Regions from separate parts of the Paenibacillus sp. P36 genome, predicted to be linked through region 2. Evidence: riboswitches for the same ligand, from Rfam matches in the RefSeq annotation. Region 2 holds a riboswitch; each other region holds the start of a gene.
The links. A riboswitch is a leader RNA that binds a small molecule or an ion and turns the genes downstream of it on or off. The one in region 2 is predicted to bind cyclic di-AMP.
Positions count from the first base shown of each region.

Region 1: another riboswitch for cyclic di-AMP. It lies ahead of ACKTT9_RS04675 (KamA family radical SAM protein); the one in region 2 lies ahead of ACKTT9_RS00975 (ubiquitin-like domain-containing protein).
Region 3: another riboswitch for cyclic di-AMP. It lies ahead of ACKTT9_RS06115 (stalk domain-containing protein); the one in region 2 lies ahead of ACKTT9_RS00975 (ubiquitin-like domain-containing protein).

Region 1 is NZ_AP038372.1:1,007,771-1,011,949, reverse strand. Features, by position in the region: gene ACKTT9_RS04685 (cation:proton antiporter) at 1-325, opposite strand, end outside; gene ACKTT9_RS04680 (hypothetical protein) at 553-756, opposite strand; gene ACKTT9_RS04675 (KamA family radical SAM protein) at 862-2,019, opposite strand; cyclic di-AMP (ydaO/yuaA leader) riboswitch at 2,252-2,387, opposite strand; gene ACKTT9_RS04670 (hypothetical protein) at 2,541-2,828, shown strand; gene ACKTT9_RS04665 (DUF3231 family protein) at 2,999-3,538, shown strand; gene ACKTT9_RS04660 (hypothetical protein) at 3,635-3,925, shown strand.
Region 2 is NZ_AP038372.1:220,228-224,406, reverse strand. Features, by position in the region: gene rsmA (16S rRNA (adenine(1518)-N(6)/adenine(1519)-N(6))-dimethyltransferase RsmA) at 1-768, opposite strand, end outside; gene rnmV (ribonuclease M5) at 837-1,379, opposite strand; gene ACKTT9_RS00975 (ubiquitin-like domain-containing protein) at 1,496-2,635, opposite strand; cyclic di-AMP (ydaO/yuaA leader) riboswitch at 2,926-3,119, opposite strand; gene ACKTT9_RS00970 (ABC transporter ATP-binding protein) at 3,402-4,145, shown strand; gene ACKTT9_RS00965 (ABC transporter permease) at 4,142-4,179, shown strand, end outside.
Region 3 is NZ_AP038372.1:1,320,347-1,324,525, reverse strand. Features, by position in the region: gene ACKTT9_RS06135 (sensor histidine kinase) at 1-245, opposite strand, end outside; gene liaF (cell wall-active antibiotics response protein LiaF) at 270-932, opposite strand; gene ACKTT9_RS06125 (PspA/IM30 family protein) at 1,108-1,734, opposite strand; gene ACKTT9_RS06120 (LiaF transmembrane domain-containing protein) at 1,759-2,058, opposite strand; cyclic di-AMP (ydaO/yuaA leader) riboswitch at 2,227-2,379, shown strand; gene ACKTT9_RS06115 (stalk domain-containing protein) at 2,393-3,190, shown strand; gene eis (enhanced intracellular survival protein Eis) at 3,545-4,179, opposite strand, start outside.

The DNA.
Region 1 (4,179 bases), 790 kb from region 2:
AAAGCCCGGCTACCAGAATAAATGTCATAAACGTTCCTAATAACGCCAGTAATAATATCGGACGTTTGTTTTCCTTAATCTCTCCAAAAGGAAGCTTAAGTGCAGCATCTCCGATTAGCGCCGATAAGAAAATTAAAATCACGGCCGTTTGAAAGACATGATCCGAAGACACATAGGTTTTAAATTCATTAAGAGCATTAATGGGAAAAATACCAAGCAAAAGCCCTGCAACAACAAGTAATGTTGGATACGGTTGTTTTATTTTATCTGCTACATAAGCGATCGCAACTGCGATTCCGAGCAGTACAAGCCAGTAGTGGATCATTGAAACCTCCTATGATGAGCCTTGTTGCTATTATGTGTATATTCGTGGTTCATTATCTCCACTTCAATTTATCAGTTGGATTTTCAAGCTTACGTTTTGTTTGTACATCTCTCATGGTCGGTTCTTTCAACTCATTCATAGGCCGCTTCCACCCATCATCACATATACTAAAATATGTTCATCTTTGAACAGAATTTCGATGATCTTACCTTCTTTTGTTTTCATAATCATAATGATTCAATCCCATCTGTCTTTTTTTCAACAGCATGTTCTCCACAAATAGTACCCACTAGCCACTGTAATTCTTGCCGTCTTGTTTTGGTATTTAGCCGACCGCTTACATTATTTACCTTCTTATATTCAATTTCCTTAGATTTTAAGTAATCGATTCTTTTTTGAATTTCTTCTAACATCGCGTATATGGTTAGCATGACTTACCTCCAAAAGTTCTTGAACACTTTTTGTACGCCTAAAAAAACAAGAGGAGCCCCTTAATTGACAGACTCCTCCAAGTTTAACCTCATCATTCTTTTGTGTTAATGCAGAGGCAAGTCCGGAAGATCATTCGCAGAGATAACATCGGCTGCTATTTTCTTTGGCCTATTCCATAGATACTCACTTCCGGGCAGATCATCGAACCATGCTGCGTCAGCAGGGCAATCCAGCACCATAAATTTCCCATATTCGTTATCTCGAGACTGATGATATTTTAAGTATGCCTTGCCACCCTCAATCGCTAGTATTTCAATTTTACCTGACGTATGACTCATGGATAATCGCACTCTTTTTCCAAGACCAGATGTTAAGGACTTCGCACTTTCAACTAACCGGTATACTCTTTCTAGTGGTAATACAAATTCTCGATTACCGGCAACAGGACGGTTAATAAAAAAGTAATACGGTGTTACTCCTGCCCAAGATAACTTATCAAGCAACTCAGCCAAAACGAAGGGATCATCGTTAATTCCTTTAAGTACAGGGGTCTGATTGACAACGATTGCTCCTGCGTTATGTAAAGCTTCGAAAGCCCTTTTTGCTTCTTTTGTAATTTCTCTTGGATGATTAATATGTGCCATCACATAAATACGCTTATCGACTGTAGAATATGTTCTTATAAGTTCAAGTAAAGCTTCGTCTTCATAAATCCTCATGGGGTTAAAAACAGGAATTTTAGAGCCCAATCGAATAATTTTCACATGATCAATTTCACGTAATCGCTCAATTATTTTTCTGAGTTTCGATGTTGCTAGGATTAAACTATCTCCGCCCGTCAGCAATACATTATTAATTTCAGGGTGGTTTTCAATATATGCCAATCCGGGATCAACGTTTGCAACTGCTTCATTCACGTCATTTCGAAACAGCCTTTTGCGGAAGCAATATCGGCAATAGGCTCCGCAAACTTCAGAAACTAGTAATAATGCCGTTGTTTTATATTTATGTTGGCAACCAGGGACAACATAGTTTGTGTCTTCATCAGAAGCATCCCAACGTCCATACTCCGATAGTTCCCCTTCATTAGGGATGATTAGCTTTTTTATCGGATCGCTCGGGTCAGACCAATCAATCAAATTCAAGTAATAATCATTCACACGAAATACGAACTTTTCCGTAATTGCTTTCAGTTTACTTCGTTCCTGCTCTGGAATCTCCGTGATTTTATCAATATCGGTAATGTATTTCGGCTGTGCCATCGATGATCCTCCTTGAAAAGCTGCTATTAGATGTTTAAGGGTGGTTAATGATTCTAAAACGATAACCTCCTTTGCTATATATGGTCATGGATGGGTGTAATAAGACAAATAAAATAGACCCGTATGAGGGTGTAAATCGTAAAATAAATACGATTCAATCCTTCAAAACAGGCCTAATTAAACAAGAAGACCCGTTCTACGGGTCAAAAATGCAATTATTTGCATAATAAAAAGCTGACCCATCCACTGCTGACGAGGTTAGCTGCCGGGCTCGGGAAAGATGGTTCCCTACTTAAAGATTCGCCCCAGAAAATTGGTTCCCCCGCTTTCCAGAATTTATCAATCCGGAAATTAAGCGTAGTTTTATATTACACAACAATGTTGTATTCGTCAAACATCAAACGAAGATTTTCATTACTATAAAAATCCAAAATAATTTTTAGCCACAAACTATCATTATTGATTTTCCTTCCTCCCACGTTTGGAATCATTCTGCCCTAACCGCTGTTGCAAAAACTGTTATGACGTATCAGCAAAATAATAAAAAAGTAGCGATTATTGGTTTGAACGAAGAAATTGGACTTGGCACTATTTCTCGATCCATAGCCATTTTGGACGTTGAGGATAACCCTTTCTTGCCACAGTTTCAGCATCCTTGTTCATTGATAATTTACTGTGCAATGATATCGTTTGGTTTTCCCATCGGTAAAGTGGGAGCCATCGCTTTTGGCGGAAGTCTTGGAAATAAAGTCCAAGAACTTGTTGCTGTTTTAGTTCATCTTAAACTGCCTACATATCAACGTATTTAATTCTCATCGAAATACTAAGTGGTGTGAATGACTTCATTTCCCAATATAATTTCTTAATACTTTGATGACTCAAAGGAAACTTATATAAATCCAAAATATACTTCAAATGTATAGGCGCGTATAATCTTCACTATTCTAGGGGATAGTTGTTATTGGAGGTGTTTCCAAATATGACAACATTCTGGGACGCGATTAAGAGTGTCTTGGGCTCGTTATTGGATGAAGAGCCAGTACCACCGTTGCATGTAGGTGAAGTAATGACATTATGGACACTTCTTACCATCTATGAAGAGGGACAGGTTATCTATAAAATCGCATTAAATACGACTACCGATGCTGAATTAAGGCATGCTGTCGAGAACGCGGTTCATGAATCACTACAAGATATTGAAATGGTCAGGGATTTTTTGATCAAGGAAGGCGTTCCATTGCCCTCTGTGTCAGCGGAAAAACCGGATTCCGAATCTAACCAAATTCCTCTTGGCGTAAAATTTACAGACGATGAAATAGCCAATCTCATCATTGGCAAAATAACAGCTTGTATCGCCTTGTGTGGGCAAGGGGTTTCACAGGGTTTAAGAACCGATGTCACCATTATTTTGCTCAGGTCAATGAGCAGGCTCTTGCAATTCAGTGCTCCTTACCGATCATTAATGAGAAAGCGTGGCTGGATTAAACCGCCGCCTTATTACTATCCCCCTGGAGTGTAAAAAACGTCACATGGAATTTCACTATACGGATGAAAAAGTGACGGAAAAGAAGCACATATACCGATTGTTCGTTACAGGCCAGTTGAAGTCAGGTGTGTGAAAATATGGTTCGGCAATTCTCTTGGTTCGAAAACGCCAACAATCAGCTTGTTATTCGGTGCAGACGTTGACTACGACCAGGACGGTTCGATGAACGAGAGCATCTCTTGCGAAGAAACTCCCGACAATAAACTTACTCTCATGTTGATGTTCAATATGTTTGGCGACAAGGGACCGCACGATCCTAAGAGCATTGTCAATGAAATATGGAAAAGCCATCTGCTCATCACTTCCGTTAGAAATCAACTCGAATTATATAACTTTAGAAAAAAGAATAGCCGCGTTTAATACGCGGCAACTCACTTTAATTCAATCTGATTCCAAGTACTCCGTTCCACCTCTTTAGCCAACGCTTCACGATACTTTTCCGCTCACCTGAGGGTGTGAGGCCACCGAATCATACTGGCAGCCTAATCTACAACTTCCCCTTTTGTATCCAAGACCAAATTCGGTATGACCCGAAAAGTGCAATTAACAATAATAAAATAAGGATAACAAGCCATATCCCAAGTCGATTGATATCGTTTAGCCCTTCTGAATTC
Region 2 (4,179 bases):
CCTCGCCGCGAGGTTGTTGTACAAGGTTTTGCGCCGCTGGACGAAGGACGCCTGGACGACAGCGAAGAAGAAGTCCACGTCCGCCACCTCGACCGGCGGGGTTTTGCGCACACGCAGCCGGATGACGGCAGAGTCAACGTTCGGCTGCGGCACAAAGACGGTGCGCGGCACGATCGTGACAAGCTCCGGCTCGCAGTGGAACTGTACGGCAATGCTGAGGCTGCCGTAATCTTTGGTGCCCGGGCGAGCCGCCATGCGGTCGGCCACCTCTTTTTGAATCATCACGACGATGTTCTCCAAGGGAAGCTTCTCTTCGAGAAGCTTCATAATGATCGGCGTCGTGATGTAGTAGGGCAGATTGGCGACGACACTGACGCCATCCAGCCCGTCAAAATGCTGCCGGAACAACTCCGGCAGGTCCGTCTTCAAAATATCGCCATGCACGACACTCGCGTGGGGATAAGGCTCCAGCGTCTCGCCTAGAATAGGCAGGAGACGCTGATCGATCTCCACGGCCAAGACGCGCCCTGCGAGCTTGGCCAGCTGCTGGGTGAGCGCCCCGATGCCAGGGCCGACTTCCAGCGCGCCTTTGTTAGGCCCAAGCTCCGCAGCCGAAACGATCTTGCCCAAGATGTTCTGGTCGATCAGGAAGTTCTGACCCAGACTCTTTTTGAGCACAAGATTGTGCTTTTTTATAATTTGTTTCGTTTTACTGGGTGTTGCAACATCTTCCGCTGTTACAATCACTTCATTGCCGGGTATAGTCATTATGTAGCCCTCATTTATCTATAGGTTCTAAATCCTGAATTCCACTGTCACACCTTACTTCACTTTCCCTATATCTTCGGTTCCAGATGCTCCAAGGCTGCCTCAAATTCCTCACGCGAGATCTGGAACATCGCACATCGCTTATAAAATTGTTTGCCATTGCAGTAGCCGATGCCAAGGGCATTGCCAACGACGAGCCTCCGGGAAGCCGCTTCCGGATGAACGATCAACCCTGCAGCTATGAGATCCTCCATAGTAAGCTGCGAGACAGCCCCGTCGTACTCTGTCCGCAGGTTCTGGAGCGCCTCACGGACAATCTCCGGCGCTGCGTTCTCGACGCCGATGTCGCCCTTATACTCGGCCTGCGCCTGCGTGATGAAGGCATGCTTGCAGCCCGGTACCTTGGCTGCCACAATCTTCCGTATCCGCTCACCTGCGTGATCCGGATCCGTAAATATAATGACGCCTCTGCGCTGCTGCGCGAGGGCTATTCGCTTCAATACGGCTTGCCCGATGGCTGAGCCGCCTGTCTCTATCGTATCCGCCTCGACAGCTCGGCGAATAGCGGCCGTATCGTCTTTGCCTTCAACGACGATGACTTCTTTAATCATAATCGGTTCCCTTCCCAGTACGCAGAAAAAGAAGAGGGATTCCCTCTTCTTTCGCCCAGGCTGCTTGCCTGGCAACGTATATTGACATTGTTCCCGCTGAAACAGACGTTTACACGTTAATTTTCAGACGGCTTTTTCGGTCCTACGACATAGACCGTATATCCTTGTTTCGTTCCGAATTTATTAGCATAGCCATGATCTTCAAAGTAAACATCGATCATTTGGCCTTTCACACCGCTGCCAATGTCTTCAGCACGACGGAAGCCAACGCCCTCAATGTAAACCCACCATCCCAGTGGGATAACTTTCGGATCTACCGCAATCGTTCTGCCCTCAGTAACTGTCGTTCCTGTATAGGTCTTCCCATACCCAGGAGAACCTTCGGCTTTGCCTGTCGAATCCGCTCCCGCTGAATAAGCCGTGAGCTTCACGTTCTTGAGGATTTGTTTATACCCGAATGTTACACCATTCTTAGAAACCTCATCCACACTAGGGGATGATGCCGATAGAACGACAACGGGATTTTTCGTGCCAACGGACACAACTTTTTTAACGCTTTGTTCCTGTACTTCTTGACCTACAACAGCTTCTGCAACTAATACGCCATCTTCGTAAGTCTTCTCTTTCTTTTTCAGAAGTACGCCCTCTTTACCTTCTTGAACGACCTGCTCTTTACCCTTAAGCAACGATGCATCATTTTTCTTTTCCGTGTCGAATGCAATCGGCTCTGTTACTTCTTCCGTCTCTTTTTTCACACGGACGATTTTGATTTCATCGCCTGATCCCAAAGAGGCTGTCGGTTCGGGAGTCAGCTTATCGTGCTCCCCAAGTGCAATATGTAAACGTTGCAATGCACTTTCAACCGTTCTTGCAGTTGTGTAAACAGTGGTGGTCTTTCCATCAGCAGTCAATTGAATTGGAGAAGCGTGTTCGATGACGAATTTGTCCCCGCCCTTGATTGTAGCCGTAGGGTCTGCAGATATTTCATCGTGTTCACCAATCGTTATGGCTTGTTCATCCAGTAGGCGTTGCAGGACCCATTGCTTCGTATGCACAACGGTTTCTTGTCCATTCACAACCACGGATACGCTCTTGGTAGCCGTACCGTACAACAACACCAAAAACATGAAAGTCATTGCGATTGAGATTATAGCCAGGCTTAAAATCAAACGCAAGTTTTCATGCTTCCATCGCAATGCGAAGGACATGCTGGATGATCGTTTTACATGGGTCTCGCTAAAAGAGATACTGCCCACTTCTTCGGTCCTCCTTCAAAGCCTCGCCGCCAGGTTACAGCATGATTAAATTTGACGCGACTAAGGTTTTTAATTTAACTTAACGTGTCGTCCATCGGCAGTTGTTTGGAAACAACTGCGTTCTGGTCGTCCCACCCCGCTTTGCTATTCATCATCCTATGAATTCCGGGTTACGATTAGTCGTCCGAAACAGTTAAAGGTCCTTATGGGGACAAAAAGCCAGCAAGAAGAGGACTCTTCTCGCTGGCTTAGTTTGCATAGTAAAAATACACAAATAGCACGCACGACAATCGTTACCTCTCTTACGCTTACGAGGTTAGCTGACGGATTCGGACGTGAGAGTCGCCCTACTCAGACGTAAACTTCCGTTCAACGTCCAAGATTCACCCCTGTTACTCACTCTGTTCACTTCGTCAGCGATGCCGCTTTATAAGCTAACAGTGGTTCCCCCGTTCCCATAATTGGAACTCAGCGAATGGAAAAATGGCAAATTGGTTATTAAGTTATTATGAAAAGTATATTACGCTGTTAATCTCTGCCTGTAAAGGGATTAACACCTACTAAAAAGGGCTAAATCGATTAAAAATAGCTTATTTTCGAAATAAAACCACCTTTTATCTACATTTAACTCATTATAACGTACGAATACTAAGTTTCTTCGTGTTTTCACTCTTAAACTAGGCTTCGAAACTAAATTTGTTTATAATTATCAGGTATGAAACACGTATATAAATTCCAATAATTAGCTATTTAGGGAGGCACTGAGATGGGTCCCATATTACAAGTTGACGCTTTATTCGGGGGATATTTACCAAATAAACCCGTTCTTCACGACCTCACATTTTCCATCCGTCAAGGTGAAATGATGGGATTAATTGGTTTGAACGGCGCAGGAAAAAGTACGACCATCAAGAACATCCTTGGACTGCTTCAACCACAAAGGGGTTCTATAAAAATTAACGGTTTGACGCTGGCCGAAGATCCGCTGCCTTACCGTGCCACTTACGCTTATGTGCCTGAAAGTCCAGAGCTATATGAAGAGCTTACGATTCGTGAGCATCTGGAGTTAACTGCCATGGCTTACGGCTTAACGAAGGATGACTATCTCTCCCGCTCACAAGCGCTGCTCGAGCAGTTCCACATGCAGGACAAGCTCAAGTCTTTCGCAAGCCATTTATCCAAAGGGATGAAGCAAAAGGTCATGATCATGAATGCATTCCTGATCGAACCTTCTCTCTACATCATTGACGAGCCTTTTCTCGGGCTCGATCCGCTAGCCATCCGCTCATTGCTCGAGTTGATGGTCAAAATGAAGCGACGCGGCGCGTCATTTCTCATATCCTCGCATATTTTGTCTACGATTGAAAAATATTGCGATAACTATGTCGTCCTGCACAAAGGACATATGGTCGCCCAAGGCGATTTAGTCGAATTACGTCAGCAGACAGGACTCCAGCAAGCGTCATTGGACGACATCTTTTATAAGCTTGTAAAAGGAGAATTGGTATGAAGGCGATGGACATGGATACCCGTGCCCTATGGCA
Region 3 (4,179 bases), 1.1 Mb from region 2:
AGCGGCTCAAGCCGGCGTGTAATCCGTGAGCTGTTCCAGTAACCGTACCCTGCACCAATGCCTCCGATAATCACGATGGCCATGAAAACGAATTTCACACCTTCTTGCCAGCTCGTAAATGGTGTGATTAGATTGTTTGAGTTCATGAAATAGATGATAGCGCCAAATACAAAAAAACTAAAAATAATCGATTCAGCCATACTGCGCCATATCATATTTGTTAATCTGCGTTTATAGCCGTCCAATATGCGCTGAACCTCCTCTAGACGTTACATCACTTTAATTTTAATATCTCCTACAATATACGAAAGCACAAGTTTCACGCGGTGGTCGCAGCTCTCATAATTGGACGATTGCCACTGTAATTTGTTCATTACGCCTGATTCACGCTCACTTGCAACTTGAATTTGGCCAAATGTAACGGATGCTCCTACGGAGACGCCAATATCATCTGGTACCTTTATATCTACATCGCCTATCACACCTTGCAGAATAAGCGTTGTTTCCTTTTGCTCCAGTATGGCAAGCGAGAGATCGATATACGTCTCCCCGATAATGTACCACGTTGAACTATTGCGCATGATCCAAGGCTCACGCCCCAAGCGAACGCTGTCCATCAGCTTCTGCTTCTGAATATAGGTGTCATCTTTATGCACTTGCTTGGACCGTATGAAAAAGAATCCTAATGAAATCAAAACGATAGATAAAACAATCGTAATATGATCACCAAACAGAATCACAGCCCCTACTCCGATGAGCACAAAACCTTTGCGCTCTTTGCGGGAACGGACCCGATGAATGCCCAGCAAGACGAGGATTATCGCAAGAATGGGGAAAAAGCCTATCGTATGATCCAGAAGCAAAAAAAGACCGGCGCCAATCAGCACAAGAGCTGTATTCCGGTTGCGGTTGTTTTTAGTTTCTTCGCCCATCGCTGCACCTCCTCTGGCTGCCGATTAATTCGTTCATATAGATTCCTAGCATACCATAAGAATGGACAGCCTCCAAGATGCAAATCCTTGCCCAGCAAGGCTCTAGCATGAGGAATGGAGGCCGGAACCCGACTGCGCCGCATACTGTGCGCAGCGCAGTACAATCACGCGAGGCTTATTTCTTGTCGCGCCAATCCTGCTGAAGCTTGCGCATCTCTTGCTTGAGGTTGCTGCCGGCCTCCTTCAGCGTCTCTTTCGACACGCGCCCCGCCACGCGCAAGCCCTGCAGCGCTTCCCGGCCGAGCTCGCGGCCGGTCGCTTCCAGCTCGCGCAATGCTTCGCGAGCTTCTTCCTTGGACAGCCCGCTTCGCGGCTGTCCTGTTCCTGCTGTGCGGCCGGCACGCAGCGCCGCCAGCTCGTCTGCGAGCGCCAGGCAGACGTCCTGGCTGCTCGCGTACTGCGCGCGGTACTGCGCGCAGGCTGCTTCCAAGCGCAGCTTCTCTTGCAGCGCCATGCGCGCCAGCTCTTCGTCGCCTGCGCGCATGGCCAGCTCGGCCTGCTCGGCGCGCAGCTGCGCCATCTCCTGCGCGTCGACGCTTTGCTTGCGCAGCTCAATCGTACGCTGCAGCGCCTCCTCGTAGCGCTCCTCCAGCTCGGCTATGCCGCGCGATGCTCCCGCGTGTCCAGCGTGGCTGGAATGGCTGGAGTGGCCGCCTCCCCGTTCATGCAGGTCCAGCTTGCTTGCTGCCTCCTGCCAGGCCATATCGGCCATTTTACCAATTCGATCAAATACGCTCATCATCCACACCCCCTATGTTCCTGTTGATTAAAGTCTGAACTCCGCCGAATCGTTTGGTTTTTTTAGCATGCGATAGCCGTAATACATTAACCACACTGCAAACACAATCGCTAGGAATCCAGATAATTTTGTAATTAATATCAAAGCGCCAATGCCAAAAATCAGCCATCCCATCTTCTTGCCATGAGTTATCCCCACATAACCAAGCCCCACCATCGCCACAGGAACCAGCAGTCCCATGACATGAAAATGCATGCCAACTTGATGCATACAAATGAGAAAGCCAACTGCTATCAGAATGAGCGCCCAACTTTTTGATCGATTCATGCTCACTATTGCACCGCCCTTCGCGTAATCTTCTTGCTACTATCGTAGCCGAAATGGATTCACGTCAAAACGGACTCCCGACTGTTTTTGTACCTAGACCTAAGTCCAGTATGGTCTAAGACCTTTAACCATATTTTGGGCGTTGTTTCCATTATTCTATCAATGATAGAATATTTGAAGCCGAGTCCGGTGCACAGACAAAGTGCCGGTACGGGGGACGATTTACATGGGGTGAATATTTGCTCTGTACGCAGAGCAGACTAGGGAGAACCTTCTTCCCGAACCCGTCAACTAACCTCGGAGGCTCATTTTGAAGGAGGATTACCAATTGAATATGTTTACAAAAGGGTTAGCGTGCCTTGCTGTGTCCTTCACAGTTTTGGCAGGAGGCTTTCTTTCCCCATTTTCGGGACATGCTTATGCACAAGCCGCGAGTATGGACGTGAAAGTGCAAGTCAACGATGACCTGGTTCAATTTCCGGATGCCCAGCCTTATTTGGATGACAACCACGCTACACAAGTACCGATCCGTTTCGTAACTGAGAAACTGGGTTATGATGTACAATGGCAAAAGGAAGGCGACGCAATTAAAGTCACACTGAACAATGACAAGCATTCTATTTCCTTGGTGTCAGGTCAAAAAGAGGCCGAAATCGATAGCACTCCTGTCGAGATGGACACACACGCTGAGTTCCAAAACGGACGTGTCTACGTGCCGCTTCGGTTCTTAAGCAATGCTTCCGACATTCCCGTTCAGTGGGATGCAAGCAGCAATCTAGCGATTTTAAGTAAAGACGGCAATCATCACGCACCTGATTATGAGCTATTTGAGTCAACAGCTTACTCCGCTGATCCTTCTGAAAATGGAGGCTTTGGAGCATTGGACTATATGGGGAATCCATTAGGAATCGGAACCGTCGCTGTAGATCCATCGGTTATTCCACTTGGATCTAAGCTCTATATAGAAGGTTATGATTTCAACGGCCTGCCAAAAGGCGGCATGTATGCTTATGCAACGGATACCGGTGGTTCCATCAAAGGCAAACGCATTGACATTTACATTCCAGGCTCCCAGCAGTCCTTACGCAAATTCGGCTTCCAAACTGTAAAAGTGTACAAACTAAACCCGTGATAATCACGGGTTTTTTAATTTTGACGAACAGCCCGTGAATATCAGGATGCTAGCCGTTGCTTGTATCTTGCTCCTGCGCCGAGTTATTTGCTTACAAAACACTCAATCCCCTGAAATAGAGCCCCACAGTTCCCTTATAGGTCGGGGGATGTGCGATGCGTGTGCTGTGCAAATGCAGTGCGAGTGAAGCCCGCACGAAGACCTCTCAGCGAAACTACAGTCCGCTATTTGTTTGAAAAGCTCGCTTCTGATCCAGCGAGGGGAACTGGAGTCCTCTATTCCCTCGTTCTAGGCTGAAATTTCCGAGAGAAAGCGCACTAACAAAAAACGGCCCCGGAACACCGGGACCGAATCCTAAAAGAAATCCGCCAAATACGTCGTACGCTGCGGAATTGCCGCTTCCAACCGAGTAACCAGTTCCTGCGAGCCTTGAAGCCGCTCGATTTTGGCCATAAAGCCCGCCTTTTGATAACTCATAAATAAGGCAGTCAACGTTTGAATACTACAGCTCAGTATACGCTCATCCGCTGGTTGCTCACCCTCAGCTAACTTGATGACCTCCGCTTTTTCCCCACCGCTGCCAGTGAATTGCAATTGGAAAACGCCATCGTTCCAGTCCGCATGCGGATCAGAAATTCGCAAATAGATCGGCTCAACCTCTTTGCGCGGTTCAAACCGATACTGTTTCAGGAAAGCTTCCACATCGATAATACGCGCCGAAAAATACGTTATTTTCTCCTGCTTGAACTTAGGATCATGCACCAAGAAAGGAAGCTGATCATCCGCTGGCGCTTTAACCTCCACCTTCGAGATCATGGAATCATGATCCGCTATGAACTTCCATAACCCGCGTCTCGTTTCTTCATCCAAAAACACCATCTCATGAATGGTCGCCGTATACTCTTTTACTTGATAAAAGACGTACCCCGTCCGTTCACCCTTGGCATTAACATAGAGGGCTACCGTACCTTTTTTGTTTTTAAAATATC